Linked DNA regions of Sporocytophaga myxococcoides. Each later gene encodes a partner of the first gene's protein in a complex. Links are inferred from orthologs where the notes say so. Each region holds a gene or a part of one and is shown in the gene's direction. Other genes may lie near its edges.

The links.
Region 2: the proteins of tsaE (region 1) and tsaD are in contact, whole or in part, in a crystal structure (PDB 6N9A), measured with the Thermotoga maritima proteins. The link is inferred for Sporocytophaga myxococcoides from one-to-one orthologs. Residues at the interface, in WP_004082108.1 of Thermotoga maritima: Leu37, Gly38, Lys46, Lys57, Val59, Lys60, Ser61, Thr63, Phe64, Thr65, Leu66, Met67, Val69, Pro71, Tyr82, Arg83, Leu84, Asp86, Asp88, Phe89, Asp93, Ile128, Asp130, Glu131, Arg134; in WP_004082750.1 of Thermotoga maritima: Cys10, Asp11, Arg49, His50, Leu82, Gly84, Gly135, Gly136, Glu154, Thr155, Leu156, Asp157, Asp158, Ser159, Glu162, Asp165, Lys166, Arg169, Leu170, Tyr175, Lys213, Thr214, Leu217, Tyr218, Gln221, Arg222, Asn324.

Annotation. Positions count from the first base shown.
Region 1 is NZ_BBLT01000008.1:205,787-222,295, forward strand. Bases 9,344-12,089 are described here. They hold tsaE (tRNA (adenosine(37)-N6)-threonylcarbamoyltransferase complex ATPase subunit type 1 TsaE), read left to right. Parts: upstream 9,344-10,367; coding sequence 10,368-10,811; downstream 10,812-12,089. Other genes in these bases: MYP_RS18325 (bifunctional response regulator/alkaline phosphatase family protein), read left to right, coding at 9,344-10,282; MYP_RS18335 (alanine dehydrogenase), read left to right, coding at 10,808-12,028. Outside these bases: MYP_RS18290 (T9SS type A sorting domain-containing protein), read left to right, coding at 820-2,622; MYP_RS18295 (hypothetical protein), read right to left, coding at 2,709-3,530; MYP_RS18300 (ABC transporter ATP-binding protein), read right to left, coding at 3,535-4,158; lpxA (acyl-ACP--UDP-N-acetylglucosamine O-acyltransferase), read right to left, coding at 4,162-4,941; MYP_RS18310 (bifunctional UDP-3-O-[3-hydroxymyristoyl] N-acetylglucosamine deacetylase/3-hydroxyacyl-ACP dehydratase), read right to left, coding at 4,938-6,344; lpxD (UDP-3-O-(3-hydroxymyristoyl)glucosamine N-acyltransferase), read right to left, coding at 6,351-7,391; MYP_RS18320 (HD domain-containing protein), read right to left, coding at 7,429-8,658; more of MYP_RS18325, read left to right, coding at 8,729-9,343; MYP_RS18340 (OmpA family protein), read right to left, coding at 12,116-13,078; MYP_RS18345 (valine--tRNA ligase), read right to left, coding at 13,226-15,862; MYP_RS18350 (response regulator), read left to right, coding at 16,327-16,509. UniProt on the Escherichia coli protein: Required for the formation of a threonylcarbamoyl group on adenosine at position 37 (t(6)A37) in tRNAs that read codons beginning with adenine.
Region 2 is NZ_BBLT01000004.1:2,236-18,808, reverse strand. What follows is about bases 7,435-10,244. They hold tsaD (tRNA (adenosine(37)-N6)-threonylcarbamoyltransferase complex transferase subunit TsaD), read left to right. Parts: upstream 7,435-8,242; coding sequence 8,243-9,247; downstream 9,248-10,244. Other genes in these bases: MYP_RS10295 (C40 family peptidase), read left to right, coding at 9,764-10,244; smpB (SsrA-binding protein SmpB), read left to right, coding at 9,251-9,715; MYP_RS10310 (translocation/assembly module TamB domain-containing protein), read right to left, coding at 7,435-8,233. Outside these bases: MYP_RS26740 (hypothetical protein), read left to right, coding at 1-32; MYP_RS10325 (sigma-54-dependent transcriptional regulator), read right to left, coding at 180-1,337; MYP_RS10320 (Smr/MutS family protein), read right to left, coding at 1,795-2,721; MYP_RS10315 (DUF2279 domain-containing protein), read right to left, coding at 2,726-3,610; more of MYP_RS10310, read right to left, coding at 3,611-7,434; more of MYP_RS10295, read left to right, coding at 10,245-10,561; rpsA (30S ribosomal protein S1), read left to right, coding at 10,741-12,567; MYP_RS10280 (OmpA family protein), read left to right, coding at 12,916-14,850; MYP_RS10275 (PorP/SprF family type IX secretion system membrane protein), read right to left, coding at 15,372-16,394; MYP_RS10270 (hypothetical protein), read right to left, coding at 16,420-16,573.

The DNA of each region.
Region 1 (16,509 bases):
CCGAAAGGCGGGTCTTTTTTTTATGTGCCTATTTGATATATTCACAACTGTAAATATTTAAGTTGCTATATATGACCTTCTATTGGATAAGGGTGGTTATGAAAAGTACTTGACATACTTTGAATAGATAATTACTAGTAAAGATAAAACCTGAAGTGGAATTCAGACAATTGTTTTGGTGCCAGGTTATGCAGAATGAAGTATAATTTATACTTGAGAGATGTAAATTCAAAAAAAAACCTTCTCCGTCTGAGAAGGTCAAAAAACGTTGGGGGTGTTTTTATGTTCAACCAGCTATGGTGAGTAGCAAAGTTAGATAAGTTTTTGAAACCTGCAATAAATCAAGGATATATTTTCAAAAAGTTATTTGTCTTTTAGGATTAGTGACTTAAATCCAGTTATAAAATCAATTATACATCGATTTCATATTAATCTATTTAATCTCGTTTTGTCACTTTTCTCCTAGATAAGAAAAATCTGATTTTCGTCCGTTTTTAGCTTTTGTTCGAGTTGTGCGAATGATTGATTTTTAATTATTATTAAATATAATTGAACAGCTGAACTTGAGTTTGTTTGATAAGGCATTTGAATAGCACATTCCTCATGGAGTAAATTTTTTAGATATTCATGATCTATAGTTATAGTCAAATTTTTTATAAACGTAAAGGGAATAATTGTTTATAACTCGTAATTCTCTGCTGATATTAGGTAAAAGATCGCTTTTATAATAAATTGAACCCTTGATCTTTATTATCGTAAAAAGAAGATCACTTCACTTTTTTGAAGGAAATTTTTAATTATCAAACCCCTTAATAAACTATGAGAAAACGACTACTATTATCCATTGCCAAAGTATTGTTTGGTGGTATGGTTTTAGCGCAGACTTCAGGTGCTTTTGTTACTGCTGATAATGGAAATCGAATGTCCTCCTGTGCTGACACTTTGATCACTCTTGAGGATATATATACTCAATGTGGAATAAGAGATCTTAATGATCCCAATGATGACGTAAGTATGTATAGAATCCTCCAGTTAAATGGTTCTGTTATAACTGAAACCGAAATCACAGAAGCATTCAAGTACAGCGATTACGAAACTATATATATTAATAAAAAGAATACACCTTTTAATGGTCGCAATGGTATTGCCATATTTCTCAATATTATAATACCTCCCACCAGATACTTTACAAAGGATACTTTAAAGTACATTGTTGAGAAAGGAGCTAAAGTAAATTACTTGAAGGATTTTCTTACTAATATAGAGTACTGGGGCACAGGAAAAGATACTGAAGACTTTCACGATCGATTGTTTTTATATGACGGTGTAAATCCTGAAACTGCTGTTAAGAACCTTACAGACTGGACTACCCTTGGAAAAGGGATCTATCGAATGAGATTAAGTTATGCTATTTGCTCAGCTGATGATATTCATTCTAAAGAAATGTATGTGAAGGTCGATGAAAGTCCTTGTCACAGTTTAGAACTTAGAAACATGCCATCCATTTGTCTTGATGAAGTTTTAGATATCAGACCTTATGTTTATCTGGATGGGCATGTAGCTACTGAAGAGGAGTTGGCTGATATGTCTTTTCTGGATAAGAGCGATAATGCAAAACCTAACGACATCTTGCCTGTAGATCCTGCAGCTATTGATTTATCTACAATGTGGGAAAGCAAGTCAACTAAATTTCCAAAGATAGAAATTCGCTATCAGCCTAATATAGATCTAGGGATATGTAATAAATACTTCTATAATTTCGTGCCTAAAGTGCCTACAAAATTGATGACTACGGATGTTATTATGTCTAAAGACAGCTATGGAAGTACTTTAGTATATATGATTGATGGAGATTATTACGGGTTTAATAATGTCTTTCATAAAAATGTACTGAAAGAAATTTATCTTGATTATAATACGAATCATATTGGTACAGAATTTAGCTACTTTACAGATGATAAGTATGAAAACATAGTTACGGGTAATGATCTTTCCCCGGGAGATTATTATGTTCTGGCTACCAATTCCGAGTGTAATGAGGATAGTTCTTCGTTCAAGATTCGGGTATTAAACCGTGACTTTGATATTACCTGGCAGAATGCATTCAATATGGGTAAAGGTTATTACATATTTACAGCGCCAAGTATTTATCCTGGTGCAACATATTCGTGGTTTGTCTGGGGTGGAGAGATCGTTTCTGGGATCAATACCAATCAGATAACTGTATATTACTCCGAAAAAGCTTCAAAAGGAGTTACTGTAAGCTGTACTATAACATTTCCAGCTGCGCGCAGTGCAGGAAATGCAGTATTGGCATCAGGATTGTATCTGACTTCCAATGAGGCAGGAGAAAAAGAGGAGATAAAAGCTGAAATCGTCACGGGTATCAATAATGTTGTAGAAGAATTATCATCCGTATATCCTAACCCTTCAGAGGGAAAAATTGTAATTTCAGGAAAGGGGGTATATGATCTTAAAATTTATAATGGACTAGGGCAATTGATTTACGAAAACAATGCTTATACACCTGAAACTCCTGTGGAACTTGATAATAAAGGGATGCATATGATCAGATTGATTCAGAATGGGAAAGCACAGACATTAAGAGCAATAGTAAAATAAGATAAATTGTCTAAGATGATATATTAAAGTCGGACAGCTCATGTTGTCCGACTTTTGTTTTATGCGAAACCTAAATACGTATTTAACTATTTAGCCTTTGATTTACGGTAAGATTTTTTAGTTAAAGTATCTGCCAAAACATGTCTGAAGTTTTCAACAAAGCATCTGTCTGTAATTTCTTTGTAAATATAATTTCGTTGAGAAGCTGGAAGTTTATTGTGTTCTTGGACTTCTTCGTTCGAATATCTCTCCATGATTTTAGAGCAGGTGCACTCGCAGTAATTTTTTGTTTCGGAAGGGTAATAGTTTTCCAGTCCGCTTTCTGATACACAGTTTTCAATTAACAAAGCCAAATCCTTGTCTTGTCCTTCTTTATATGCAAAAGCAATTTCCTTAAAGAAATAAGCAGAAATGGCAATGGCAATAATTTGAGATGGAATGAAAAAGGCCATTCTGCTTTCTCGAGGCTGGACTTCAGATGCAGTTATTCTGAAATCCTTAGTCATTCTCAGTACTGAAGGTTTGGCAAAGAGGTAGGAGGAAAGACCTATTCCGAAGAGGAATAAGAATGTCGGATCTTGATTTAGAATGTAGGAAAATAGACAAAGGAAATTTCCGAAAAGGATAATAAGCCATTTTCTGAAGCTTAATCTTAAAAAGGATCTTACTTTAAATCTCGTATTTTCATGAAGCAGATTTTTTACTCTGGAATAGTAATATAGTCTGGATGCAATAAGGAAACTGAACAAAAAAGAGGGACAAATCCAGGTAAGTAGTTCATTTAAATCCTCCCTGTTTAATGAAGGAAGAAATAATACAAAGAAGAAGATGGCCAATTGCAGCAATGCAATCATCCAAAAGGTTTCTTCATTTCTCTTTACAAATTTTGAGTATCTGTCTTGTTCCAAATTTTCAGGATTTATGAAAATCCTCAACCTTGATGATTTCGTGACAAAAGTCGTATTCATAAGGTTGATTTGAACAGATAATCACAATTCTATCCTTTATGTTTTGGATAATTTCAGTTTTATACCAGTTTATTCCTGCTGAATCAAGATTCACAGTAGGTTCATCCAAGAACAGAATTTCCGATTCAGTATACATTGCAAAGCCAAGCTTTACTCTTTGCCTCATCCCTGATGAAAAGTATGTCAGTTTTTTCTCGGATGATTTTTCGAGCCCCAGTATCTGAATAAAATCCTTTTGGGAAAGATTATTCTTAAATTTCTTAAATGTGAGATGAAAATTTATTATTTCACCTAAGGTTAATTCTTCTATTAAGTCCTGGTAGGGAGCTGTAAATGTGAGTTTTTGATAAAGATGCTCAGGAGAAAATTCTGTGTTATTTGAAAAATATTTTACTTTTCCTTCATTCGGGGAAGTAAGTCCGGCAAGTATTTGAATTAAAGTGGATTTTCCGGAGCCATTTCTGCCGGTAATGGCATAGGATTTATTTTGCTGAAAATTCAGGTTAAGATTTCTGAAAAGCCAATTCCGGTCAAATCTCTTGCCTAAATTTTCAGCGATAATATTCATGTTTTACTGACTGAACCCTTTCATAATACCTCTATCTGAGCTGCGAATGAAATTTACAATCTCATCTTTCTCTTTCGAAGAAGTAAAGTTCACTTCAATATGATCCAGTGCTTTTGAATTGTTATATCCTCTCAGATATACCGTTCTGTATATTTCCTGTATTTCGTTGATCTTGTCGTTACTGAAACCTCTTCTTCTAAGACCAATGGAGTTAATACCACAGTAGCTTAACGGTTCTCTGGCAGCCTTGGTGTAGGGAGGTATATCTTTTCTTACCAGCGAACCTCCTGATATCATAGCATGTGCTCCAATTCTTACAAATTGGTGAACTGCGCTGGATCCGCCAACTATAGCATAATCATCAACAGTTACATGACCTGCTAGCTGAACCGAATTGGCCAGAATACAATTATTACCTATGATACAATCATGAGCTACATGCACATATGCCATTAGAAGGCAGTTTTTACCAACTTCGGTTTTGTATTTTTCTATAGTACCTCTATTGACAGTCACACACTCTCTTATGACACAGTTGTCGCCAATGATAGCAGTTGTTTCTTCTCCTGAGAATTTAAGATCCTGAGGGGGAGCAGAGATAACAGCTCCCGGATAAATTTTAACGTTTTTTCCGATTCTGGCACCTTCCATGATGGTCACATTTGGACCAATCCAGGTTCCTTCATCTATTTCAACATTTTTATGAATTGTCGAAAATGGCTCAATAACAACATTTCTGGCAATTTTTGCCTGAGGATGTATATAAGCTAAAGGTTGATTCATAGGGATTTTCCTGTGTCTTTCCTTACAATACTAGCAGACATTACTGCTTCACAAACCAGATTATTACCAACAAATGCCTGCCCTTGCATTTTAGCAATTCCTCTTTTTATAGGAGCCAATAACTCGCACTTAAATATTATCTGATCTCCGGGTACTACAAATCTCTTGAACCTACAGCTTTCTATACTTAGGAAGTAGGTCCAATAGTTGTCAGGATCCGGTACTGTATTTAATACTAAAATTCCTCCAGTTTGAACCATTGCTTCAATTTGCATTACACCTGGCATTACAGGGTTTCCAGGGAAGTGTCCCTGAAAAAATGGCTCATTGATGGTTACGTTTTTGATACCTGCTACCGTTGTCTCGTCCAGATAAAATATTTTATCAACAAGCTTGAACGGATATCTGTGAGGTAAGGCCTTATATATTTGATTTACATCAAGTACCGGAGGCATATTCGGATCATAATGAGGAATCTGATTCTTAGATGCCTCTTTCATGATTTTCTTAATTTTTTTTGCAAATGCTACGTTAGCAGCATGCCCTGGACGGGCTGCAAGAATCTGAGCTTTTAAAGGTCTACCTACAAGAGCAAGATCTCCGATTACATCAAGCAGCTTATGTCTTGCCGGTTCATTTTTATAACGTAATTCAAGATTATTAAGAATGCCTTCTTTCTTAACCTCAACTTTTTGCTTGTTAAATAATTTTGCAAGGTGCTCCAGCTCATGATCTTGTACAACTCTGTCAACAATTACAATGGCATTGTTCAGGTCTCCACCTTTGATAAGGTTTTGCTTCTGAAGCATTTCCAGCTCATGAAGGAAACAGAAAGTTCTACAGGATGCAATTTCTTTAGAAAACTGGTTGATATTCGTAAGAGAAGCATGCTGACTTCCCAAAACCGGAGAATTATAGTCTACCATTACGGTAACTCTATAATCATCAAGTGGAAGAGCTGCAATTTCTATGTTCTTTTCATTATCTTTATAGAAGATGCTGTGCGGAACTTCAAAAAAGTTTCTTAATGCATTTTGCTCCTGAAAACCAACAGTTTCCAGTGCTTCCACAAAAGGCTGAGAGCTGCCATCCATAATCGGGGTTTCAGGACCGTCAATCTGGATGAGAACATTATCGATCTGCAATCCCATAAGTGCAGCAAGCGTATGCTCTACTGTACTTACTCTTGCTCCATTTTTTTCAATTGTGGTTCCTCTTGATAGGTCAACTACATAGTCGACGTCTGCTTCAACAATAGGTTGGTTTTCAAGATCAACCCTTTGAAAAACAATCCCGTGATTGGGGGGCGCAGGTACAAAAGTCATGTTAACTTTTACTCCTGTATGTAATCCTACTCCTGAAATAGATACGGGACTCTTGATGGTATGCTGTTTTACGTTCATTTAACCTTATAAAGTCGGCAAATTTATAATTTTTTCCTCAAGTTCCTCAATTCTTTTTTGCAAATCCGGAAGTTTTCTGAAAACACTACTTGATTTCAGAAATTTTTTATATTCAAATGCAGGGGATCCATGTATGGCTGTCCCTTCTGTTGTTACCGATTTGCCAACTCCTGATTGAGCTCCTATGCTGGTTTTATTTGCCAATGTGATATGTCCAACAATTCCTACTTGACCGGCAATGACACAATTTTCTCCTATTTTGGTAGATCCGGAAATTCCGGATTGTGCAGCTATCACTGTGTTTTTGCCAATTTCAACATTGTGAGCAATCTGAATCAGATTGTCAAGTTTTACACCATCATGTATGACTGTTGACCCCATGGTTGCACAATCAATAACAGTATTTGCTCCAATGTCTACATGATTTCCAATAATTACGTTACCTACCTGAGGTATGGTTTTGTATGTGCCATCTGGTTGTGGCGCAAATCCGAAACCATCGCTACCTATTACTGAACCGGAATGGAATGTACAATAACTTCCGATTTTTGAATCTGAATAAATTTTTACTCCGGGAAAAATAATGGTGTTATCTCCAATTGTAACATTATCTCCAATATATGCCTGAGGATAAATTTTTACATTTTTTCCGATTCGACAGTTTGTTCCAATATAGGAAAATGCGCCACGATAAATATTCTCTCCCGTAGAGGAATTTTGCCCAATGTAAGAAGGGGTTTCCACTCCAGTTTTCATAAAACTAATGAATTTGTGGTATTCTTCGAGTAATGTTGTAAAACTGGTATAGGGATCATCAACAAGAATTAAAGTGGTTTTAACCTCGCTTTTGGGAACGAATTTCTTGTCAACTATAACAGCCGAAGCTTGAGTGGTATATAAATAAGGTTCGTATTTTAAATTTGATAAAAAGGAAATACAACCTTCCTGACCTTCTTGAATTTTTGCCAGTTTGCTGATTTTCAGGCTATCACTTCCTTTGACTTCTCCCCCAATTAAATGGGCAATCTGTCCTGTTGTAAATTCCATTAAACTAATTTAAACAAATTATTAACTATGAACCATCTTACAAAGATACATTTTTAGGCCAGCATAAATAATGTTTTTTTACTATTTTACTTATAGCCTTTATGTTGGGAAGATCAGAGGCCTGGGCGACGTCCAATACTTGTCCTTTTTTTGTAAGAACATTTATTTTATTGCTTACCGGAAGGTATGCTCTGTTTCTTAGAACACCATTTACGACAAAATATTCCGAATTTTCTTCAGGCAATCCGAGATTTTTTACTACTTCTTTTCTTAGCTGATCAATCTTTTCTTCCTCAAATTGTGTCCTTGATATTTCAATTCGGAATAACTTCCTTTCTAATAGCTGGTTACATAACAACGACAATACAGGGTCTTTATGATTTTTCCATATTTTTATCGCTCCCCATAAGTCATAATCATCGAGACTGGTAAAAGCTTGAAGGTAGAGATGATTTTGAGTAAAATCATCAAGTGTTATTTTTTGCTGAAGGAAAACATTTAATGCCTCCGATGCATATAATTTTTCACCGGTCAGGGATAAATGCTGAGCTCTCCTTATAATTTGTATCAGCATTTTTTCTGCGCTCACGGTTGTTTTGTGCAAATAAACCTGCCAGTACATCAGTCTTCTGGATGATAAGAAATTTTCAATGCTGTATATTCCCTTTTCCTCTATAACTAATTCGTCGTCAATAATATCCAGCATTTTAATGATTCTGTCTGCTCCGATCGTACCTTCCATAACCCCGGTAAAAAAGCTGTCTCTCTTAAGGTAGTCCATTCTATCCATATCGAGCTGGCTGGATATAAGTTGATGGAAGAATTTCCTTTCGTATAAGTTGAGAAACATTTTTACGGTAAGATCCAATTTTCCATTAAACTCATTATTTAGCTTTTCCATAATAAGATATGAAAGCTTTTCATGGGCTATATGCGAAAGCAGGGTTTTCTCCAGGGCATGTGAGAATGGACCATGACCAATGTCGTGCAACAATATGGCAGCCAAAGCGGCTTCTTTTTCTTCTTCTGATATCTGATGTCCGCGACTTCTTAATCTGTTCAAGGCCATACCCATTAAATGCATAGCTCCTAGAGCATGATGAAACCTGGTATGAAGTGCCCCGGGATACACTAGGTCAGTAAGTCCTAATTGTTTTATTCTTCTCAGTCGCTGAAAATAGGGATGCTCTATAATATCAAAAATGAAACTTCCGGGAATTGTAATAAATCCGTAAACCGGATCGTTGAATATTTTCTTTTTATTCAAAACTTTTTAAGTTAACGAAACTTATTGATATGGATTTAATGTACTTTTAGTGTTTACGAATTTTAATTCTATGCAAAGATACAATATTTTATGGGCGGATGATGAAATAGATCTACTTAAACCCCACATAATTTTTCTTAATAATAAAGGCTATGATGTAACTCCTGTACCTAGTGGTGCAGATGCATTAGAGAAGTGTAATGAGGAGAAGTATGACATCGTATTTCTGGATGAAAATATGCCGGGTATGACCGGTTTGGAAACTCTAAGTCAGATCAAAGCCATAAAGCCAAATCTTCCGGTAATCATGATCACTAAGAGTGAAGAGGAACATATTATGGAAGAGGCTATCGGAAGCAAAATAGCTGACTACCTCATTAAACCATTAAATCCAAATCAAATATTATTGAGTATCAAAAAGATATTGGATAATAAAAGGCTTGTTACTGAGAAAACCAATATCGGTTATCAACAGGATTTCAGAAATCTTAGCATGGCTTATAACGACCGTATTGGACATGAAGAGTGGGCTGAGATATACAAGAAGTTGGTTTATTGGGAGTTAGAGATCGATAATACCGAGAACAAAAGTATGAAGGATATTATTGACATGCAGAAAAGTGAAGCCAACAAGAACTTTGCAGATTTTGTAATTGATAATTATGAATCATGGTTAAATGATGCAAACTCTTCAAAACCTGTTCTATCTCATCAGATTATGAAAAAAAAGGTATTCCCTCTATTGGAAAAAGAGCAACCTTTATTTTTTATTCTTATCGATAATCTCCGATATGATCAATGGAAGGTTCTGGAGTCAACCATTAATACTTATTTTAATGTGGATGAAGAGATTAACTATTATTCAATTCTACCAACGACAACAGCTTACGCCAGAAATGCAATTTTTTCAGGTTTACTACCTTCTGAAATAGAGAAAAAATTTCCTCAATATTGGGTTAGTGATGAAGAAGAGGAGGGAAAAAATAATTTTGAAGAAGAACTTTTAAAAGCTCAGTTAGTAAGAAACAAACTTGATATTAAAAGCTCTTACAATAAAATTATCAATATTAGTCATGGCAAATCTTTATTGGATAATATCAATAACCTAATGAACAATAAGTTGAATGTTATTGTCTACAACTTTGTCGATATGCTGTCTCATGCTCGAACAGATATGGCAATGGTTAGAGAACTTGCTCCTGACGAATCAGCCTATAGATCATTAACCAACTCCTGGTTTCAGCATTCTCCATTGCTGGAAGCTTTAAGAAGGATTGCTGAGAAAAAAGGTAGAGTGATCATTACTACTGATCATGGCACAATAAGGGTTAAAAAACCATTTAAGATAATCGGAGATAAAAGTACTAATACTAACCTGAGATATAAGCAGGGGAAAAACCTTGGCTTTGATGAAAAGGACGTTTATGTCTGCAGAAAGCCGGAGCGCATGTTTCTTCCTAAAAGAAATGTGTCTACAGCTTATGTGTTTACCATTGAAGATTATTTCTTTGCCTACCCCAATAACTATAATTATTATGTTAATTATTACAAAGATACTTTCCAGCATGGAGGGGTTTCTTTGGAAGAAATGATAATTCCTTTTATAACCTTGTCTCCAAAGTAGGGTTTAGTTGGGGAAGTAAATGAATTGTCTGGTTGATAAATTTTTGTAAATTTACCGACCAGACAATTCTTCTTTCAGACGATTCATGGGAGAAAGTACACAACCTTATAAAATATTACAGAGCAAGGATCTTTCTGAACTTAAACAGGTAGCTTCGGAAATTATTAAATTTGCCGATTTAGAAAAAATTTGGCTGTTTGAAGGAGAGATTGGAGCAGGAAAGACCACTTTAATAAAGGAAATTTGCAAAGAACTTGGGGTATCTGAAAATGTAAGTAGTCCGACATTTGCTTTGATAAATGAATATCTTGGAGCTAACAGCAATAGCATTTACCATTTTGATTTTTACAGATTAAAAAGCGAAACGGAGGCACTTGATATAGGCAGTGAAGAGTATTTTTCTTCAGGAAATATTTGTCTTATAGAGTGGCCTTCAAAAATAGAATCTCTTATACCTCCGCATCATTTAAGAATTTCTCTAAAAGTAGATAATAATCAACAAAGAATTTTTCATCTTTCTAAAACATGAAAAGCAGCTTAAAATCGGGTATTGAAGCTCTGGCAAAAGAACATGCCTTATATCCTCAAGAGGCACTATTAAAAATTCCTGAAGGTACAACCCGTCTTAATATTGGTATTCCCAAGGAGATACAGGATCTGGAAAATAGGGTGTGTCTCACTCCTGAGGCTGTAGCATTGTTGGTTAACAATGGTCACGATGTGGTGGTCGAAACAGGTGCTGGTGTATCGGCAAAATATTCTGATAAAGAATACAGTGATGCAGGAGCTAAAATAGCTTATTCATCTCAGGAAGTATTTCAGTCTAATATTGTATTAAAGATAGAACCGCCTACTATACAGGAAATCAGTATGATGAAACCTGGAAGTACATTGTTTTCTGCACTTCAGATTTCAACGCTTACCCCGGAACTTGTTCAGGCTATCAACAAACAAAAGCTGATTGCGCTTGGCTTTGAATTTATTGAAGATAAGGTAGGGGGAATGCCTGTTGTAAGAGCCATGAGTGAAATAGCAGGCAGTACTGTTATGCTTATTGCAGCTGAGTACCTCAATAGCAAAAATGGAAAAGGAGTTATATTGGGAGGAATTACAGGAGTACCACCTACAAAAGTGGTAATTCTTGGCGCCGGAACAGTTGCAGAATATGCGGTACGTGCTGCTGCAGGATTAGGATGTGAGGTGAAGATTTTTGATAATCAGGTATATAAACTCAGAAGGTTAAAACATGATTTGGGGCTTCAGATTTATACGTCTACAATAGATACTATTACATTAAGAAAAGAATTACGGGAAGCAGATGTTGTGATAGGCTCTCTTAGGTCTGATGAGGGGAGTCCATGCGTAGTTACTGAGGATATGGTAGCTGAAATGATGCCTAATTCAGTGATAATCGATGTTAGTATTGATCAGGGTGGTTGCTTTGAAACCAGTAGGGTTACCAGTCACAAAAACCCTATTTTCAGGAAGTATGATGTGATTCACTATTGCGTACCCAATATCGCATCAAGAGTCGCCAGAACTGCGACGACAGCATTAAGCAATATATTTACTCCTATTATTTTACAAATAGCTAAAAAGGGAGGGACTGAGGAATTGATTTATTCAAAAGAATGGTTTATGAAAGGAGTCTATTCCTATAAAGGTAGTCTTACTAATCCTTATATAGCTAAGAAGTTTAATATGAAGTATAAGGATATGAAATTAATTTTAGCAGCAAGATTTTAAAAAGCTTAAAGTAAAAGCTATAATAAAAAAGAAACCGGTCAAATAGACCGGTTTCTTTTTTATTATAGGATATTTTTGGGAATAATACTATTCATACATAATGTTCATCTCCACACGTCTGTTAGCCTGTCTACCGGCATCTGTATCATTAGTGTCTACAGGTTTTGTTTCTCCGAAACCTGCAGTTGTAATTCTGCTTGCATTTACACCTTTGGTTCCAAGATAACGTTTTACAGATTCTGATCTTCTCTTCGAAAGATCCATGTTGGAGTTGTCATCTCCGACGTTGTCAGTATGTCCTTCTAAATGTAGTTTTGATCTCGGGTTGTTCACCATTACAGACGCAAGTTTGTTCAGTGAATTGTAAGAAGAACTAATAATAACATCACTATTGGTTTCAAATAACAGATTTTTGAACGCTTCTTCCAATGCTTTCTTTTCTTCTGGTTTAATTTCTGGGCATCCTTTGTTAGATTTCACCCCGGGGGTTCTCATGCAAAGGTCATCATAATCTCCAACGCCGTCACCATCTGTATCTACAAAAGGAGGAGGACAACCTTTGTAGGCAATAGTACCTCTTTCTTTAGGACATTGATCCTCTTTATCCTGAATACCATCACCATCCGTATCAGGACAGCCCCTGAACTGTGCTATTCCAGGAGCATCGGGACATTCATCTTTATTATCCATAATTCCATCCTTATCTCGGTCTCCCCAAGGACATCCCTTGTTTTCTTTAGGGCCGGCTTCATTTTTACATTGGTCTTCGTAGTCATAAACTCCGTCAAAATCAACGTCGTATGGACAACCAAAAGTTGTAACGGGTTCGCCTTTAGGTGTATGAATACATTTGTCTCTTCCGTCAGGTACACCATCACCATCAGAATCTTTGTCTTTCCAGACTATTTGATAAGGTTCTTGTTTTTTATTTCGTCCCTTTTTTGCCGCTTTAGCTTTCTTTTTAGTCTGTGCGGGATTTTGCGCAAAGGCCTTTTCTCCAATAAAAGAAAGTATAAACAATATTGAACTAAAGAGTATTAATTTTTTCATCCTGTAATACTTAAAGTTGATCTAAACCTAAAAGTAGTGTACTGAAAAAATGAAAAAAAGGCTGAAATTTTTTGTCAATTTTCAGCCTTTTAAGGGAAAAAGTTTAAAAGAGAAACTTTATAAATCTAGAATCGTAAAATGCCTTTTTTAAAGATTGGCCAGACTTTTTTCCAAAGCCTGAATTTCTGCTTCGGCATCTGCTTTTTTCTTTCTTTCAAGCTCAATAACAGGAGCAGGAGCTCCTGCTACGAATTTTTCATTGCTTAGCTTTTTCTCTACGCTGGCAAGAAAACCTTTTTTATGCTCCAATTGCTTCAATAGATTTTCTTTTTCTTTTTCAACATCTATAGAGCCTTCAACCGGAATATAAAACTCAGAGCTACGAATAATGAAAGTAGAAGCACCGTCAATAGGTTGTTGTGTTGTTTCTATGCTCTCAATACAGGCAAGTTTCTTAATAATAGGACTAAATTTGCTTAACAGTTCAGCAGGTACATTTTTAACAAAGAGCTTCAACGGATCAAATTTTGCTATTTGTTTAGCATTTCTGATATTTCTTATATTAGAAACTATCTCTATAGCAAGGTCTCCATGTTCAATAGATTGTTTGTCTATGGTTTGGCTTGCTTTGGGCCATTCAGCAATTATAATGCACTCGTTCTGCGGTCTTTCCTTGATTTTATGCCAGTATTCTTCCGATATAAATGGAGTAAATGGATGAATTACTTTAAGTAGTTTTTCAAAAAGATTGATTGTCTTTGTATAAGTTTCACGATCAATAGGCTGTTTGAAGCCTGGCTTTATCATTTCAAGATAATTAGAACAGAAATCATCCCAAACCAGCTTATACACACTCATAAGGGCATCAGATAGTCTGTATTTTGTAAAGTTATCTTCCAGTTCTATAAGAGCAGTTGTAAATTTGGATTCCATCCATTCAATAGCTGCGATGTTATCCTCATTATTTCCTTCTTTTATTTCCCATCCACTAATAAGATTATAAGCATTGTGGATTTTGTTAGTGAAATTTCTTCCTTGCAGACATAGCTTTTCATCAAATAACAAGTCGTTACCTGCAGGAGAACTTAAGAGCATTCCAACCCTTACACCATCAGCGCCATATTCCTCAATCAGATCTAAAGGATCGGGTGAATTACCAAGAGATTTGGACATCTTTCTGCCTTGTTTGTCTCTAACGATACCTGTAAGGTATACCTTCTTGAAAGGTATTTCACCGCGGAACATATAACCTGCCATGATCATTCTTGCAACCCAGAAGAATAGAATTTCAGGAGCTGTTACAAGATCATTAGTAGGGTAGAAGTAGTTAATGTCTTTGTTTTGCGGATCTTTAAAGCCATCAAATACAGAAATAGGCCATAGCCATGAAGAGAACCAAGTGTCCAGTACATCTTCATCCTGTCTTATATCTGAAGCTTTTGTGCCTGAATAGTTTTTCTGAAACTGTTCTAGGGCTTCTTGTTCGGTGAAGGCTACAACAGGCTCAGCTGATGGGTTATTAATCAGATAATAAGCTGGAATTCTTTGTCCCCACCAAAGCTGTCTGGAGATACACCAGTCTTTGATGTTTTCCATCCAATGTCTGTATGTATTTTTAAACTTGGAAGGAATAAGCTGAATTTCATCATTCATCACTGAAGAAAGGGCTTCGGGCTTTTTTTCCAGAAACTTCTTCATATCTACAAACCATTGAAGAGATAATCTTGGCTCAATTACAGCATCAGTTCTTTCAGAATATCCTACACTGTTTTTTATATCTTCTGTCTTTAGTAAAAAAGTTTTTTCCTCAAGTTCTTTAGAAATGAGCTTTCTTACTTTGAATCGGTCTTCGCCTATATACAACTGAGCATTAGCGCTGAATGTACCATCGTCATTCATGATATCAATGATTTCAAGGCCATGCTTCTGGCCAAGTGCATAGTCATTAACATCATGAGCAGGGGTAACTTTCAAGCAGCCTGTTCCAAATTCCATATCAACATACTCATCCATTATCACTGGAATTTTTCTTCCGATAAGAGGAACAATAGCTTTCTTACCTTTCAGATGCTGATATCTCTGATCTTTTGGATTAACGCAAATGGCAGTATCTCCGAGAATAGTCTCTGGTCTTGTAGTTGCTACTGTAATGTATTCTTCAGAACCATCTATCTGATATTTTAGAAAATAAAGCTTTGAATTTACTTCCTTGTGAATAACTTCTTCATCAGAAAGAGCCGTTTTTCCTTGCGGATCCCAGTTAACCATTCTGTTTCCTCTATAGATAAGGCCATCTCTGTATAATTTTATAAATACTTCAATTACAGCATCAGACATCTCTGGCTCCATTGTGAACCTGGTTCTGTTCCAATCACATGAAGCACCCAGTTTTTTTAGCTGTTCAAGAATAATTCCGCCGTACTTCTCTTTCCATTCCCATGCATATTTTAAAAATTCATCTCTTGAAAGATCACTTTTCTTAATACCTTTTTCTCTTAGCATTGCAACTACCTTTGCTTCAGTAGCAATCGATGCATGGTCAGTTCCGGCTACCCAGCAGGCTTCTTTTCCTTCCATTCTTGCTTTTCTGATCAGTACATCCTGGATGGTATTGTTAAGCATATGTCCCATATGCAAAACACCTGTGACGTTTGGCGGAGGAATAACAATTGTGTATGGTTCCTTATTTGGATTAGGCTTTGCTGCGAAAAATCCGTTATCCATCCAATAGGAATACCATTTGTCTTCAACTTCTTTGGGACTGTATGTCTTTTTAATTTCCATCTTTATATTTGGTATGCTTTGCGAACCGGCAAAATTAAAAATATTTATTGCTTAATAAAATCTGCTTTTTCGGTAAAACAAAAAATAAGAGGTTTACGGCTCACAGGTTTCAATTTAAAATAAAAAAGTCTAAATTAAGCTTAACCGAAGCAGTTCTCCCTCTTCCCTATATTGCTTCAGAAATAATTTAATTTCTTCTATTGTAAATGTAAGGTCTTAATTTACAATATAGTAAATGAATTTAATCTTTATTCCCTATAGAAGCGCTGCCAAAGTTAGCCTGAAATGACAATCGCTTTTTAAAATTTTCTTTGCAAGAAAAAGATATTTAGGAAAAATAAATCGTTGTTAGTGGAGAAAGATGGAGGGAGATGGTGAATAGAGGAATTCAGGCACAATTTGTGTAAAGATTTTTTCGGTACTTTTTATTTAGTTATTAAAAGGGAAATATAGAAAGGTGTCTTATGCCAGAGAAAAAGTTTAATAAAGTTCTCCTTGTTGATGATGATAAAATCAATAATTACATAAATCTCAGATTAATAAGGAGAATAGGTTTGTCGGAAGAAATTATTGTGACAAACAATGGTCAGGAAGCAATTACTTATCTTAAGAAATGTGATAAGAACGAGCTGCCTACTCTTATTCTG
Region 2 (16,573 bases), on another replicon or contig:
TTAAAAAATCTGCTTCTGTAGCAAAAATTTAATCTGGATTTTTTTAAAGTGATTCTGTCCTTAAAGGTAAAAGAAATCGACGGAGTTAAGATTTAGAAATATTCGGTTTTGTTGATAAAAAAAGAAAGCTTCTTTAAACTAAGGAAGCTTTCTTTTTTTATCAAAAAGTTTCAAAAAAATTACTTATTAGCATATTTTTGAGCGTCTTCAAGAGAAATAACGGAATCACTCATTATTATCAGCCTTTCTACTACATTTTTCAGTTCTCTGATATTTCCAGGCCATTCTAAAGTCTGAAGGTAAGCTACAGCCTTAGGGTCAATTTTTTTGGGCGTTGTTTTATATTCGTCAGCAGTTTCTCCTAAAAATTTTTCAATTAGAAGAGGAATATCTTCTCTTCGCTCATTTAAAGGAGGAACCTGGATAAGGATAACTCCCAGACGATGATATAAATCTTCTCTGAATCGATTCTCTTCAATTTCCTTCAATATGTTTTTATTGGTAGCGGCAACAATCCTTACATCTACTTTAATTTCTTTTTCTCCACCAACCCTAGTGATCTTGTTTTCCTGTAAGGCTCTCAAAACCTTTGCCTGTGCAGAAAGGCTCATATCTCCGATTTCGTCCAGAAAGAGGGTCCCACCGTTTGCCTGTTCAAATTTTCCTATTCTTTGTTTGATGGCTGAAGTAAATGATCCTTTTTCATGTCCAAATAATTCACTTTCAATGAGTTCTCCAGGAATTGCAGCACAATTGACTTCTACCATCGGACCATTAGCCCGGTTACTTTTCGCGTGAAGCCATTTAGCCACAAGTTCTTTTCCAGAACCATTGGGTCCTGTGACAAAAACCCTTGCATCTGTAGGTGCAACTTTTTCTATGGTTTTTCTTACTTCTTCAATTGCAGGAGATTTTCCAAGTATGTCAAAAGTTTTGTTGATCTTCTTCTTGAGAACTTTTGTCTCAGTTACCAAGCTTGATTTGTCCAGTGCATTTCTTACTGAAACAAGCAGTCTGTTAAGATCCGGTGGTTTTTGAATGAAATCAAAGGCGCCTTTCTTAGTAGCCTCTACAGCCGTTTCAATGCTGCCATGGGCAGATACCATGATAAATTGAGTGTCTTTCCCGAGTTCAAGAGCTTTTTCAAGTACTTCCATGCCATCCATTTTAGGCATTTTAATGTCGCAAAGTACCAGGTCATAATTATTTTTTTCAATTAATGCCATACCTTCTTCCCCGTCTTTTGCTTCATCTACCTGATATTTCTCAAACTCCAGAATTTCTTTCAGAGTGCTTCTGATGCTCCTCTCGTCATCTATTATTAGAATATGAGCCATGTTTGTGCCGTTGTTCGGTTTTAAAGATTAAATAAAAAAAATGCAAGCCGTTAAGCCGGGTTCTGTCTTGTCTTATCATTTATCTGGTCCCGAAGTCGCCATCGGGAATCAAACGACCTACCCATTCCGCCATTCCGTTAGCCGGAATCAGAGCGAGCAACTCTGTTGTAGACGGAACCTATTTGGTCTTTCAACCCATAAGGTTTACCCCAATTTTACATCACTGCAAAACGAGTGAGCTCTTACCTCACTTTTTCACCCTTACCTTTTGCAAGGCGGTAATTTTCTGTGGCACTTTCTGTCCTTTCATAAAACTATGAAAAGCCTTCCCGTTAGGAAGTATGGTGCTCTCTGTTGCCCGGACTTTCCTTCCCGACTCAAAAGTCGGAACGATAAGATGGCTTGCATTCAATTACAAATGTATATCTGATTTTACAATCCCCAAAGCTTTCTGGTTTTAGTTAATCTTTACCAGCGTCGCGCCATATCCAAATTTTTCTTTTTTTGCATCTTTGAAATAGACTATGTTTTTGGTTCTGCTTAAAATTTCCTGAATTTTTAATTTCAAAATTCCGTTGCCAACTCCATGAATAAACGTTATTTCATCCATGCCAGAGGCAATTGCGTTATCTAAATTTTTCTGAAAATGCCTGATCTGTATTTCCAACATTTCGCTGTTGTTTAACTTCAAATGATCAGGAGTTAGTTTTTCTATATGAAGGTCTATTTCAGGAGCTGGTCTGGAAAATTCTTTTACTTCCTGAGGAGCAGAATACATTTCCTGAACAAGTTTTTCCTTATTTATAGGAGTCTGTTTATCATCAATTTTAAACAGATAACCTTGTTCATTTATAAGAGGAATCAGCTTTTTATTTTTATAAAAAGTTGATGCTTTTATGCTTAGTTTTCTTACCAGTGGCTCTTTGTAAATAGTTCGTCCATAACTAAAATATAGACATTGTGTTATCCATGATGGCCAGGAATCAAAATCTTTTACAGATGCTTCTCCAACTTTGATATGAGCTTTTGTTTTCAGGTTTCCGGTACTAATACCTATATAATTTTCATCAGTCAGGCTGCCGAAGGTAAACGAAATATCAAGGTCACTTTCATTTATAAGCTGAATGGAATAAATTCTATCATTGAAAGGAACAAAGGCAAGATAAATGCCGTCCGTTTTGAGCCTTTCGGGTGCAATTTCCTGTCCGGGTTCTTCTGCTGCAATAAAGCTTTCTGCTGATGCAACCACCACAAGTTCTTTTATTAGTGCAGGAATAAGAAATCCATCCTGGATCTCTACTTCAACGTCTCTGGAATTGATGATTTTTCTGACAATTCCTTCTTCTTTCCCATGTATAAATCTGACCTTATCTCCTGGTTTCATAGTTTTAAAAGTAAACAGGATGAAATTTAAATCCTTTTCTGCTGTATTCCAAAGCCGGAGCAGGAACATGCAGTATGTTTAAGCCATAATCAAAAATGAAATTCAATACTTTGCTTCGGGTTCTTATTTTAGTGAAATCAATGTCAAGACTTAGAAAATACTGTCTGTAAGGATCATATCCTGCAGCCTTGTTCTGGACGTCTTGGGCATAAATCATATTTTCAGCACTATAACCTAATGAAATATTTAGCCATTGGGGAAATCTACTTTCTTTATTTGGAAGAAATGAATGAATATTAAATGATAACCAGTATGACTGGCCGTTGTAGTCTTTTAGTAATTGTTCATTAAGCGATTTTCCCAAAACGTTAGGTCTTTCTTTTGCAAATTTTGTTTTGTGAAATGAAAATTTTGGCTGAATTCTAAGCTCGTCCCAAAGGAGGTATTGCCCGATTACAAGGGCAGAACCCGATGCATTGGCGGCAACATCTGTCCAAGAAAAGCCATATTCGGAAGAATAAGCATCAAGAAATTCAATAGGAGTCTGGAATACGAATCCTGCCAGACCTCCTATGATATAAGCCTTTTTCTTTGGTACTCCGCTCCATTTGAGAACATCAACAGCAAAGCGGCTTTCATGAAATGAAGTAGTAGCATGGCCCAGCTTATCCATCTGTTTCCATTCCCCGGAGTCGTCAAAAAAGTGGAATGAACTTCTTGGGTTATTCTTATACCAAAGCTCATTTAGACCAATCATACTTGCTGTATATAATCCTACAATGCCTGTGGTGACAGGTATAAGTCTTTTTTTATTTATTGCAGAGATAGTATCCTGGGCCGTGGATGCAAAACTTATTAATGAGATAAAAAATAAAATAAAGATTCTCATTTATTTAGCTTCAGCTTCGTCTTCTTCCCTATGAGGAGTGATAGTAGTATTATTAATCGTATTATTGCTTTTCTTCTCTTCTTCTTCCTGTTCTCTTTTTTTCTCCTCAGCCAGCTCTTCGAATATTTTTCTTCCTTCCCCCATATCAAAAATTATGGTGTCTCTCTTTGGTTTTTCTTTTTTTCCGAAAAGTTCTTTCAGATTATTAAATCCCTGTGTGTGCATAATGCTGAAGCCTGCAGAGGTATTGTTGATATTGTTAGTGGCAACTGAGTTTAAGAGTGCGTTATTATTATTCTTATTGTATAGCTTAAGTCTTAGCCTTCCGTCCTGACTAAGAAGGTACTCAATAGTCCACTCTCCTGCAATACTTGAAAAGTTATTCTGATTGCTGCTATTGGTGTTTTGATAACTTCCGTCACGGGATATTCTTAGTCGACCTTCCAGCATCGTATAACTGAATCGTAACATAAAGGTGTTCATTGCATTAAGGTCTATATCCACCTGAAGGTTTTTATCAAGTTGAGATAGCCAGCTGCTTAGCTGATTAGAGAGAAGTTCGCTCAGATTACCGCTGGATCCTCCAATACCATTAAAAGATCCGTCCTGAGCGGAGAAACTTTTCAGGATAAGTAAGCTGAATACCTGTTTATTTAATTCCTGTTCGTTGGTTTTAATTTTGGATTCAAATTCGATAACATCTTCCACCATATTTGGGTCAGACTTAAGGATATCAATATCTAGATTGATACGTGGAGACATTAAATCTCCTTCAATTCCCATTAGTACATCTACAGGGTATCGGTTTTTTAATTCTGGATTTTTTCTTACTCTTCCTGTATCAATTAGAGGGGCAAGGGAAACGTTTTGTCTATAGGCGGCCTTGATATCAAGTAACCCTTTATAAGGGTCTCCTGTCCAGGAGATCCTGCTATTGGGGAGCAAGGTAAACTCTTTGCTGATAATGTTTGCTAGTGAGAAATTGTAAGTACCTTTTTCTATTCGATAATTTCCAAACATATTGAAATCGCCACGGGTATCAATGCTCATTTTTATATTTCCGGAACCATTTCCTCTGAGTTTATCACCAGCTTTTTTATCAAAAATGATTTCAATATTCGCATCAGTTGTTACGTCAAAGTTAAAGTCAAGTGTTATTCCTGATAAGTCAACAGTTTCTTTGGTAATGGCAGCTTTACTTTTGGAAGTTGTAAAAGTGATATAACTTTGTTCTTCAACTGTAGAGTATTCTGTCAGAGGAATATGTATGTTTGTACCTTTCTGGGATCTGGCATTGGCTGTTATTTTCAAATCCGAAAAAGCACCCAAAATCTCCAGATTTCCGCTTACTATCGCCTTTCCATAGAATAACTCATTGTCTTTTTCTGTAGTGTTCAAAACGCAAACCTTATCGAGATAGCCTTTTAGGTTTACTACAAATTTTCTGAAGTTATCATGAAAAATACCACCATCTAAAACAGCATTATTCCCTTCTGAATCTTTGAGCTTTAACCTCTTGAATCCTATCAGGTTTTCGTCGAAATAAATATTGTCAGAGAAATAATAAGTTGTGCCAAGGTAATCTACTTTGAATTTGCCACTCTGAACATTCCCATTACCTTTCAGCACAATGTTTTTCAGAGAGCCTCCAATGGTGAAATTTCCTGTTATTTTGCCCGAAACTTCAGATAATACGCCCTTGAATATAGGATTAAGTAGATCCAGATCCGCTTTGTCTAATTCAGCAATGAGGTTAAGGTTTTCACTTTTACCGTTTTTACCTGGTTGAATATTACCTTTTACATTAATTATAATGTTGCTCAACCGCTCGACTTCTACATCAAGGTCCAGAACACTTTTTTCAGTATTCCATGAAGATGTACCGATAATGTTACCTACTAAAAAATTGTTTACATGTAAATCATTGATAAATAAACTGCTTCCTAGGTTAGGGTTGTTGAATATATCATGAATATTCACTGATCCTGTAAGGACACCTTTTAATGAAACGTCTGTCAATAACGGGTTTATGGTCTCTAGCTGAAAGTCAATTACTTTGAGAAAAGCCTCGTCAGAAGAAACCTCTGATAATGTACCGTCCAGACTTACTGTTTGTTTGTTGTTGGAAACAGTAAAATTTTCAAATAGGATTTTTTCAGAATTGAAAGTAATAGAGTTGGATGGATGAATCTTCCATCTCTTATTCAGAAGATTCAGGGAAGAATTATCGTTAAGATTTACAACTCTGTGGTTTTCATTGAAATCAAGATTGCCTGATAGCTTAGCAGAGTTACTGCTTCCTTTTTGTGCTATCTGTGAAGTGAAGTTTACTCGGGTTCCGTTCCAGATGCCTTCAATCTGAAGATTTTTGGTTGGAGTAAAAGATTTAAGAATTTGCTCATCTGATTTTACAAAGAACATAGCGAGCACATGGCTGCTGTCTGAAAGCTTGGAAGCGGAGATTTGTGCTTCTGTTTTTAATAACTCATATTCATTGTAATACAAAGTATCAACCTTTGTATAAAGGTTGAGGGTACTTGAATACCCTGATGTGAAATCTCCTTCAATATTAACACCAGGAGAAAGATAGAGCTTGGGAAGGTATATCGCTAAAATAGCATTGATATCTATTAGGTTGATTTTAAAATCAAGCCGGTATTGGTCAAAAGTTTTCTTCTTGTTGGCATAATATTTATCAAGTTCACTCCTTTTATTCCTGGCAGTCATTTCATATTCATTCCATAAAGTTTCAATGTTTGAAGCTAGTGTGGTAAAGTTAAAATTACCTTCAGCCTGTATAGTTGCAAGGTCTGATTTTACAGAGAAATTCCTTATGCTATCTGTTTTTGAGCTTATTATTTGCATAGAATCAAGAAATACTTCTCGGTTTTTATAAACCAGATAGCTATTTCTGAAAATTGCTTTACCGAATATTTCATCCAATGTCATTCCTGTGAAATTGAAATACGCTTCTGTTTTCACAAAAGTCTCTATTGAAGAAAGGTTAATTGCTTTCAAATTAGCTTTCTCAAGATTGGCCTGAATATTAAAGTGATTTTTATGTTTGTTTAGATCTACTTCCCCATTAACAGAAAGCACGATGTTGCTGTCCTTTATTGCTACAGCTCCATTAAAAAACTGCTTACTTAGCTTTGCAGTAGTTGTGATATTCTTAAAATTGTAGTTGTTTATTCCGATCCTGTGGACTTTCCCATTTATAAAAACTTCTGCATCGTCCAAAGTGAATCCTTTGCCTTCGATTGTTCCTTCCATGTCAAGCAATTGAACTTTATTCTCATATCCTACAAGTTTACCGAGGTTGAAAGACTTTGTGACTAGGTTTCCTTTATAATGTGCTTTGGGATGCGTATTCTCCTGAATCTTTAAATTGATGTCCGATTCTACTACGCCCAGGCCGGTTGTGAAATTTCCCTTTGCTACAAAGTCGTTTAGGAAGCCGGTAAATATTCCACTGCCTTTTATTTTCCCCAGTTTTTTAAGAAAGTTGGCAGCATCATCACCCACATATTGTTGTATGTCAGCAGCGTAAATGTCTGTTTCTTTAAAATTAAGATCCATAAAAGTCTGCTCCAGTTCAGGTAAACCGTCAAATTTGGTTTTACCTTTCATTCTGCTTCTGTTACCAAATTGCAGATCAAAATTGTTTACAGAAAAATTGATGACCTTTCCTTTAAATTTTCCCGAAAGCGTGTAAATGTCATTATAGCCTTGCAGATCCGGGGCGAAGTGTGAAAGGTTTCTGCTGGTTACTACTGATTGATTGATATTACCAGTCATGACAATCTGTTCATTAAAATCTCCCAGATCATCAATTGTGTTGTAATCGAAACGGACATAATCTTTAACAATACTTTCACCAATTTCAGCATAAAGATCTTTGAACTCCATGTTCCTTTTCGTAAAGGTAAAGAGGGTTGTAAGCTGATGAACATTCAGTTTGGTTTGCCTGTCATTAGTGCTTAATCTATGTACATTTATCTGGACAGTATCCTTAAAGAACTTAAGTTTGGTCGCGTCAGCAGAAATATCAGTGAGCGCAAAATGATAATAGTCGTATCCGTAGGTGATTTTTTCTTTTCTGAAATCATGATAAGAGAAAAGCATGTTCTCAACATTGACCGCTTCAATCACAAAAGGAGCTGACTGCGTTGCAGAAGTGTCAGAGGAGGCAGAAAGGTCCTGGATAGCTGCCACAAAGTCGGATATGTTGATGCCACCATCTTTGTATCTGAATACTTCAACTTTTCCATTTGCCAGGCTTATTTTGTCTATGGCTACATTACCATAAAGGAGGTTAAGAAAATTCAGATCAACTTTTGCATAACCAACCGAGATCATTTTCCCATTGTGAGTGTCATTTACTTCCAGACCTTCCAGAATAATCTTGTCAAACCAGTTAATGTCTACATATTTTACAGAAATAGGATAATGTAATTTTTCTGAAATATAGGAAGAGGCTTTATTAACAGCCCAAGTTTGTACTTTTGGGGAGCGAATGGCAAAAATCATCCCCATCAGCAAAAGGATAATACCTAATGCAGTAAATGAGATGGTTTTTGTTAACCTTTTAAAAAAAATCAGGTATTTTCGCCTTGTATTCAAAATTTATAAATGGGTCCTTATATTTTAGCAATAGAATCATCTTGTGACGAGACTGCGGCTTCGGTAATTGGCAACGGTAAAATTCTTTCAAATATTGTAGCAACGCAAGATGTGCATATTAAATATGGCGGCATTGTCCCTGAACTTGCCTCAAGAGCTCACCAACAAAATATTATTCCTGTTGTCAATCAGGCATTGCTAAACGCAAATATAACAAAATCCATGCTAAATGCAGTTGCTGTTACTAAAGGCCCAGGTCTTTTAGGATCTTTACTGGTTGGGATTTCTTTTGCAAAGTCATTTGCGTTGGGGCTTAATGTACCTCTTATTGAAGTGAACCATATGCAAGCGCATATTTTATCTCATTTTATTGATGATCCAAAACCTGAATTTCCTTTTATTTGTTTGACAGTGAGTGGAGGACATACTCAGATAGTGTTGGTTAAAAATCATCTGGAAATGGAGATTCTCGGAGAAACTCAAGATGATGCTGTAGGAGAAGCTTTTGATAAATCGGCCAAATTATTGGGACTTCCATATCCGGGTGGACCTTTAATTGATAAATATGCTCAAGAAGGAAATTCTCAAGCCTATACCTTTCCAAAAGTCGACACGCCCGGATTGAATTTTTCTTTTAGTGGTATAAAAACTGCAATTCTTTATTTTCTTCAAAATAATACAATGAAGGATGAACAGTTTATTGCTAAAAATCTTAATAATATCTGTGCAAGTATTCAATATACTCTAATTGATATTCTTATGAGAAAACTCAGAAAAGCAGTTCAGGAAACAGGAATCAGGGAAGTGGCCATTGCTGGTGGAGTGTCAGCTAATAAAGGATTAAGGAAAGTGCTTGAAATGGAGGCTAATACTCAAGGATGGAAAGTTTACGTTCCTGATTTTCAGTATTGCACAGATAATGCTGCAATGATTGCAATGGCAGCACATTTTAAATATGTTAAAGGAGATTTTAGTAGTCAGGCATTAGTACCTGATCCAAGAATGAATTTTTAAAAAATGGCAGCAAAGGAAAAAATATCATCAGATATCAATATCAGAAATAAAAAGGCAGGATTTGAATTCCAGTTTCTTGAAAATTTTACCGCAGGAATGGTTCTTAAAGGCACAGAAATCAAAGCCATTCGCCAGGGGAAAGTAAATTTTCAGGATGCCTTTTGTTTTTTTAAAGGGAATGAATTGTATGTCAAGAATATGCATATCTCGATTTATACAGAAGGAAGTTATTATAATCATGAACCATTGAGAGATAGAAAACTGTTGCTCAACAAAAAAGAACTAAGAAAACTGCTTATAAAAGGAGATGAAAAAGGGCTCACTATTATTCCGGTCCGTTTGTTTGTAAATGACAGAGGGTTTGCCAAATTGGAAATAGCCTTAGGTAAAGGAAAAAAACTTTATGACAAGCGGGAAGATATTAAGGCAAAAGATGTTAGAAGAGAGCTTGAAAGAGATCGTTATTAACCGTAAGTTTATTTTTTTATATTTAAGCTGAAAAAAATTATATAAATAATGCATCAAGAGCCTTTACTGGAAATTTACGGAGTCTGTGGTTTGAGTGTAGTGCCTGTTAAATTAGAACCATCTGACAAGAGTGAAATCGGAACACAACTATTGTTTGGAGAACTTTTTACAATATTGAATAAGTCTGAAGATGGAAAATGGGTTTACATAGAAATCGTTCAGGATCAGTATAAAGGCTGGATTGATTCAAAACAATATGAACCGGTGGGAAAGGAGTATTTCACTGAATACCAAAAACTACAATGGCCAGTTTGTAAAGATGTTATGGGAGTGATTCAAGGAAATGGGAAATATTTTCCGATTTTAATGGGAAGTACACTTCCATTTTATAACAACGGTACCGTGATTATCGGGAAAAATATCCTCAGATATGACGGTGAAGCTCAATTTATTAATCATACTCCGGATTTGAAATTTCTTGAGCGTACTGCTAAATTTTACCTTGCAGCCCCGTATATGTGGGGAGGAAAATCTCATTTTGGAATCGATTGTTCTGGCTTTACTCAACAAGTAATGAAACTCTGTGGGAAACAATTACCACGAGATTCATACCACCAGGCAGAGTGTGGTTTTAAAAAGCCCTATTCAGAGCGTCTCCCAGGAGACCTTGCATTTTTTCATAATGCTCACGGTAAAGTCATTCATGTTGGTATTTTGCTTGATCAGAATGTGATAATCCATGCATCTGGAGAAGTAAGAATAGATATGCTTGATGAAAATGGAATTTTCAATAAGGAGAAAAATATTTATACACATAAGTTATCCTCCATTAATCAAATCTTTTAAAATTAAAATCTTCTATAAATCAGTGATTTTAGAATTGTGAGAAATTTTCTTACCTTTGCACTCCGTTTTTGAGAATAAAGCGGTGCTGATTAAAGGCAGATAAAACTATTTTATGTTAAACCAAAATTTCAGTCGTATTGCCCGGCGATTGATGTAAATAGGGCAGACTATTAATTATTATGGCAAAACCAAAAGAAGATTTTAACTGGGAAAGCTTTGATACCAAAGGTTTCGGTTCAGGTTATGATGCTAAGAAAAGAGCAGAATTGGAGGCTCTTTACGAAGGTACAATCACCCAGGTAAATGAGAAAGAAGTTGTTAAAGGTACTGTTGTAGGTATCACAGACAGAGACGTGATCCTTAATATAGGCTTTAAATCAGACGGATTAGTTCCATTGTCAGAGTTTCGTGATGTTGAAGATCTGAAAGTGGGACAAGAAGTAGAAGTATTTGTAGAAGATCAGGAAGATGCTCAGGGACAGCTTATCTTATCAAGAAGAAAAGCTAAGATTGTTCAGGCTTGGAGCAATATTCAAAAAGCACTTGATAACGATATCGTTATCGAAGGAATAGTTAAAAGAAGAACTAAAGGTGGTCTTATACTAGACATCTATGGCGTTGAAGCATTCCTTCCAGGTTCTCAGATTGACGTGAAACCAATCAGAGATTTTGATGTGTTTGTTGGCAAGAAAATGGAGGTAAAAGTTGTGAAAATCAACTATACCAACGATAACGTAGTAGTTTCTCACAAAGTACTTATCGAGAAAGATATCGAGAAGCAAAAAGCTGAGATCCTTAACAACCTTGAAAAAGGACAAGTACTTGAAGGTGTTATCAAGAATATGACAAACTTCGGTGTGTTCATTGACCTTGGTGGAGTTGACGGCTTATTGCACATCACTGATATTTCATGGGGTAGAATCAATCATCCAGAAGAAGTTCTTAAACTTGATCAAAAAGTTAATGTTGTTGTACTTGACTTTGATGACGAGAAGAAAAGAATTTCTCTTGGTATGAAACAACTTACTTCTCATCCTTGGGATTCACTTCCTGAGACTATTCAGGTTGGTTCAAAAGTTAAAGGTAAAATTGTTAACGTTGCAGATTATGGCGCATTCCTTGAAATCCTTGCAGGAGTTGAAGGTCTGATCCACGTTTCTGAAATGTCATGGTCTCAGCATTTGAGAAATCCACAGGATTTCATCAAAGTTGGTGATGAACTAGAGGCTGTTGTTCTTACTCTTGACAGAGAAGAAAGAAAAATGTCTCTTGGTATCAAACAATTAACTGAAGATCCTTGGACTAAACAAGATGTACTTACTAAGTATGCAGTAGGTTCTAAGCATTCAGGAGTTGTGAGAAACCTTACAAACTTCGGTCTTTTCATCGAGCTTGAAGAAGGTATCGATGGACTTGTTCACGTAAGTGATCTAAGTTGGACAAAGAAAATCAAACATCCATCTGAATTTGTTAAAGTAGGAGATAAACTTGATGTTGTTGTTCTTGAGCTGGATGCTGAAAACAGAAGACTTGCTTTGGGACACAAACAACTAGAGGAAAATCCTTGGAATACATTCGAAACAATCTTCACTGTAGGTTCTGCTCACAAAGCAACTATCATCCAGAAAAATGATAAAGGTGCTGTGCTTGAGCTACCTTACGGAATCGAAGGATTTTCAAGTGCAAAAAATCTTGTTAAACAAGATGGTAAAACAGCTGAAGTTGGAGAAAGCTTAGATTTCAAAGTTCTTGAGTTCTCTAAAGATGAGAAGAGAATTGTTCTATCTCATACAAGAGTTCATTCTGCAGCAGAACAGGCTGAAGAAGCGAAAGAAGTTAAGAAAACTGCAAAAGCAAAAGCTCCTGCAAAAGCATCTTTACCTGAGGTTGAGAAATCAACTCTTGGAGATTTAGAAGCACTTTCTGATCTTAAGAAGCAAATGAATAAAGACGAGGCTACTGCTGAGAAAAAAGCAAAAGCTAAGAAAAAAGAAGACGGAGAATAATCTTTTCCTATAAATAGAAATGCTCGTAAGAGCATTTCTATTTTATAATAAATGTTATTTTTTTTTGAAGTTAGAAGTATTTGTTATAAGTTTGCATCACCAAAACATGGTTCTGTGGCCGAGTGGCTAGGCAGAGGTCTGCAAAACCTTTTACAGCGGTTCGAATCCGCTCGGAACCTCAAAAGGTCCTTAGGTTACTAAGGACCTTTGTTTTTTATATACCTTTTGGAGACTAATTGCCACTAATTACCTATTAACAATATTTATCTCTCTTTTAAAATTTCTGCAAATATTTAACATATTAATTAAATTGTTACGTATTAAATTGATACTAAAAAAATCTTTTCAATGTTTACTCAATATAGACTGAAGTTTTTCCTGTTCCTTCTTTTGTTGCTTTTTCATTTTAATACAAATGCCCAGAGCAATAAGAAGGAAGTAAAAAGATTAACTGATGAGGCTGCTAATTTTTTTCGAATTGGTAAGTCCGGAGATCAGGAAGCCTTTATAAAAGCTTTGAATTTATTTTTAATAGCTGACAGTTTACAGCCTGATGATCCTGAAATTTCTTATTCAGTGGGTTTGTGTTATAATCACACAGATCAAAAGCTTAAAGCTTTGCCATATTTGGAGAAGGCCAAATCGGGAGGGGTTAAGTATTCTGACCTCGATTATTATCTTGCGGTTTCTTATCATCTTGCTCATAGATTTCAAGAGGCTATAACATTATTGAATACATACAAAAAAAATGTTCCTTCTGATAAGCAGACTGCAGAAAGACTTATTGCCAATTGTGAGAATGGAATAGAATTGATGAAAAATCCCAAAGAAGTAAAAATTACCAATCTTGGTCCAAATGTCAATTCAAAATTTCCAGATTATCACCCTTCCATATCCGCAGATGAAAGCACTATAATATTTATATCCAGAAGAGACACCACCACTGGTGGCCAGATAGATATACAGGATAATAAATACTTTGAGGATATATACATCTCAAATAAAGTAAATGGAGAGTGGACCAAACCTCAGGATTTGGGAAACGGAATCAATACAGATTCTCATGATGGTTCTGTAGGTCTTTCTGCAGATGGGCAGGAATTATTTATATACCGATGGTCTAAAGAAAATAATGGAGACTTGTTTGTCAGTGATTTAATGGGAACTGAATGGTCTGCACCACGCAATATTGGCCGTAACATAAATACCAAAAAATCCTGGGAGTCTGATATGAGTATTACGCCGGATAAGAAAATTATATTTTTTACCAGTGACAGACCAGGGGAGGGAGGGCGTGATATCTATATGGCAAGAAAATTACCTAATGGTGAGTATGCTAAACCAATCAATCTTGGCCCTAAAATAAATACGAAATATGATGAAGATGCTCCTTTCATTCACCCGGATGGAAAAACACTTTATTTCAGTTCAAAAGGACATAAATCTATGGGAGGATATGATATATTTTCTTGTACTATAAATCTTGAAACCGGGGCTATCCTTACTGAACCTGTGAATGTCGGATATCCTATCAATACTGCAGATGATGATGTTTTCTTTGTGTGGTCTGCCGACAACAAGAGGGCTTATTTCGCATCTGAAAGAGAGGGAGGCTATGGTGAAAAAGATATTTATATGCTTGAAAGAACAGATGTTGAAGCTGCTCTGGTTGTGTTAAAAGGAAAGATACTTAATTGTAACTTAAATAGCCCGATTACTGGAAAGATAACCGTTACAGATAATACTACACAGGAGGTGATTGGTATCTATACGCCTAATTCAAGTACTGGTAATTATATAGTTATTCTTCCTGCGGGAAAAAACTATGGTGTAAGTGTAGAGGCACCTGGTTATGTTTTCTATTCTAAGAATATAGATATTCCATTTCTTGAGCATTATCAGGAAATCGATGATCAGATCTGTATGGAACAATTGAAGAAGGGAACCAAAATTGTCTTAAGAAACGTCTTCTTTGATGTTGATAAGGCAACACTTCGAAAAGAGTCTGAGGCTGAGCTTGAGAGGTTGGTAGAGCTGTTGAATAATAATAAGAGTATCAGAATTCTCATTTCCGGACATACAGATAGTGATGGAAATGATGATCATAATCTCAGGTTGTCAGATGCACGTGCTAAAGCTGTAGTCGATTATCTTATAAGTAAAAATATAGCAGGCTCCAGGTTGACTTCGAAAGGATTCGGAGAAACAAAACCTATTATGCCTAATGATACTCCTGAAAATAAACAAATGAACCGAAGAACTGAAATAGAAATTATAGAATAAAAATTATATATTTTACTTAGTTTTTAAAAGGGGTTGCGGCACGCAACCTCTTTTTGTTTATAACCTCTTTCCTGATTTCCTGCAGCATTATGAGGATCAAAAATAATTTTCTAGCATAGATATTTGCTAGAGAAAGAAAGCTACATATATTACTCTTCTGACAGTAGGCTCTCTGAAAGCATTGATTTTTTGCGTTGAAGGATCCTGCAGAAGCATTGATACAACGTCTATCGCAGAAGTTTAAAATAGTAGGAAAGTGAACTTCAATTTGGGAAATGATTATCCGTTTTATTTTAAGAACTATAATTAAAAATACTTTTAGCTGTTAACTGATAATGAAGCTAAGAGGATTATTCTAAAGGTTTGATAGAAGTTGTTAAAGATTGTATTCTTATTCCTATTTATATTAATGCAAGAATCTGAAATAGGTAAAAGAATAGTTTATAGGATTCCTTTTTATCAATAAAAAAAAGACTTTAAGGCAGATTCCTTAAAGTCTTTTTTTATTGAAATTAAGTTGATTAGAATGATGGACAAGGCAATCTCTTCATAATTTTTTTCTTATGTTTCTTAGGGAAAACATAAGTTAAATTGAATTCATGTGAACCACCGGTGCCTGCTCTGGCCAATCTTGATACGGTAAGGTCATAGCTATAACCGATTCTGAGCGTTTCTCCTTTCCATCCAACAAAACCAATGATAGATTCATTGTTTTGTATTCTTTGTTCATACCTCTTAATAGGAATACCCCTGTACCAAAAACCAACTAAGAACTCATTTACAGCTCCATATAATCCAAGATCCAATTGGTCTGATTTACCTTGCCATTTATACTGAAAAGTAGGAGTGACACTTATTTCTTCTTTGTCATGCTGCATCGAAACCCTTTGAAATAAAACATACTTATAACCGCTGACAATTGAATATTGAGCGGGAAGAGTACTTACATTAGCTCCTCCATCAAAAGACTGGTTCGGAGTGTTCACATGGTGGCCAGCAAATCCCAGCCAGAATTCTTTTGTATATAAAATTCCTCCTGCTGATAAGTCTGCATAAGCTTTTGCTCGATTTAGTAAATCCTGCGGGTCTGTTCCACTGACAAGACCTTGTGTATTATTGAATTGGTGAGGAAACCTAAGTTCTGCATAATTGAGAAATCTTGAAACATAAGCTGCTTCAATTCCCGGCTTAAAAGTCCATTTTCGGTTTATATTCACTTCATAAGAATACATAAAGTGTACCTCAGTGCTACTTATTTGCCCTCCTCCCTGATTGTCTTGTAAAACCATCAGTCCAACACCACTTTTATATTTGGAGAAATAAGTATCAGCGGATAAAACGGAAGTAGTATATTTAGCATCAAGTTTCGGCCATTGTAACCTCTGGTGAAAACTGACTCTTGTTCTATGCAATGATCCGGCAAATCCAGGATTCATGTACAATGGTACATTGTAGAATTGGGAAAATTGAATATCCTGAGATTTTAACTCAATTGAGTTTAATATCAACGTAATCAGTATAAGGCTTTTTATGTAAATCTTCATTTTCTAAAGTTTAAAAAAGTGATGATTAATACAGCTCAAAAGAAGTATCAGGTTTGTTTACATTATTGTATTTTTTGTTTTTGTTGAGATTCTTCAAAGCTGAAGCCTGTTGTTTCTTATACTGAGCAGCAGATGCATTTTTCTTTCCTTTATTATTGGTATACACGTCATCAACTTTA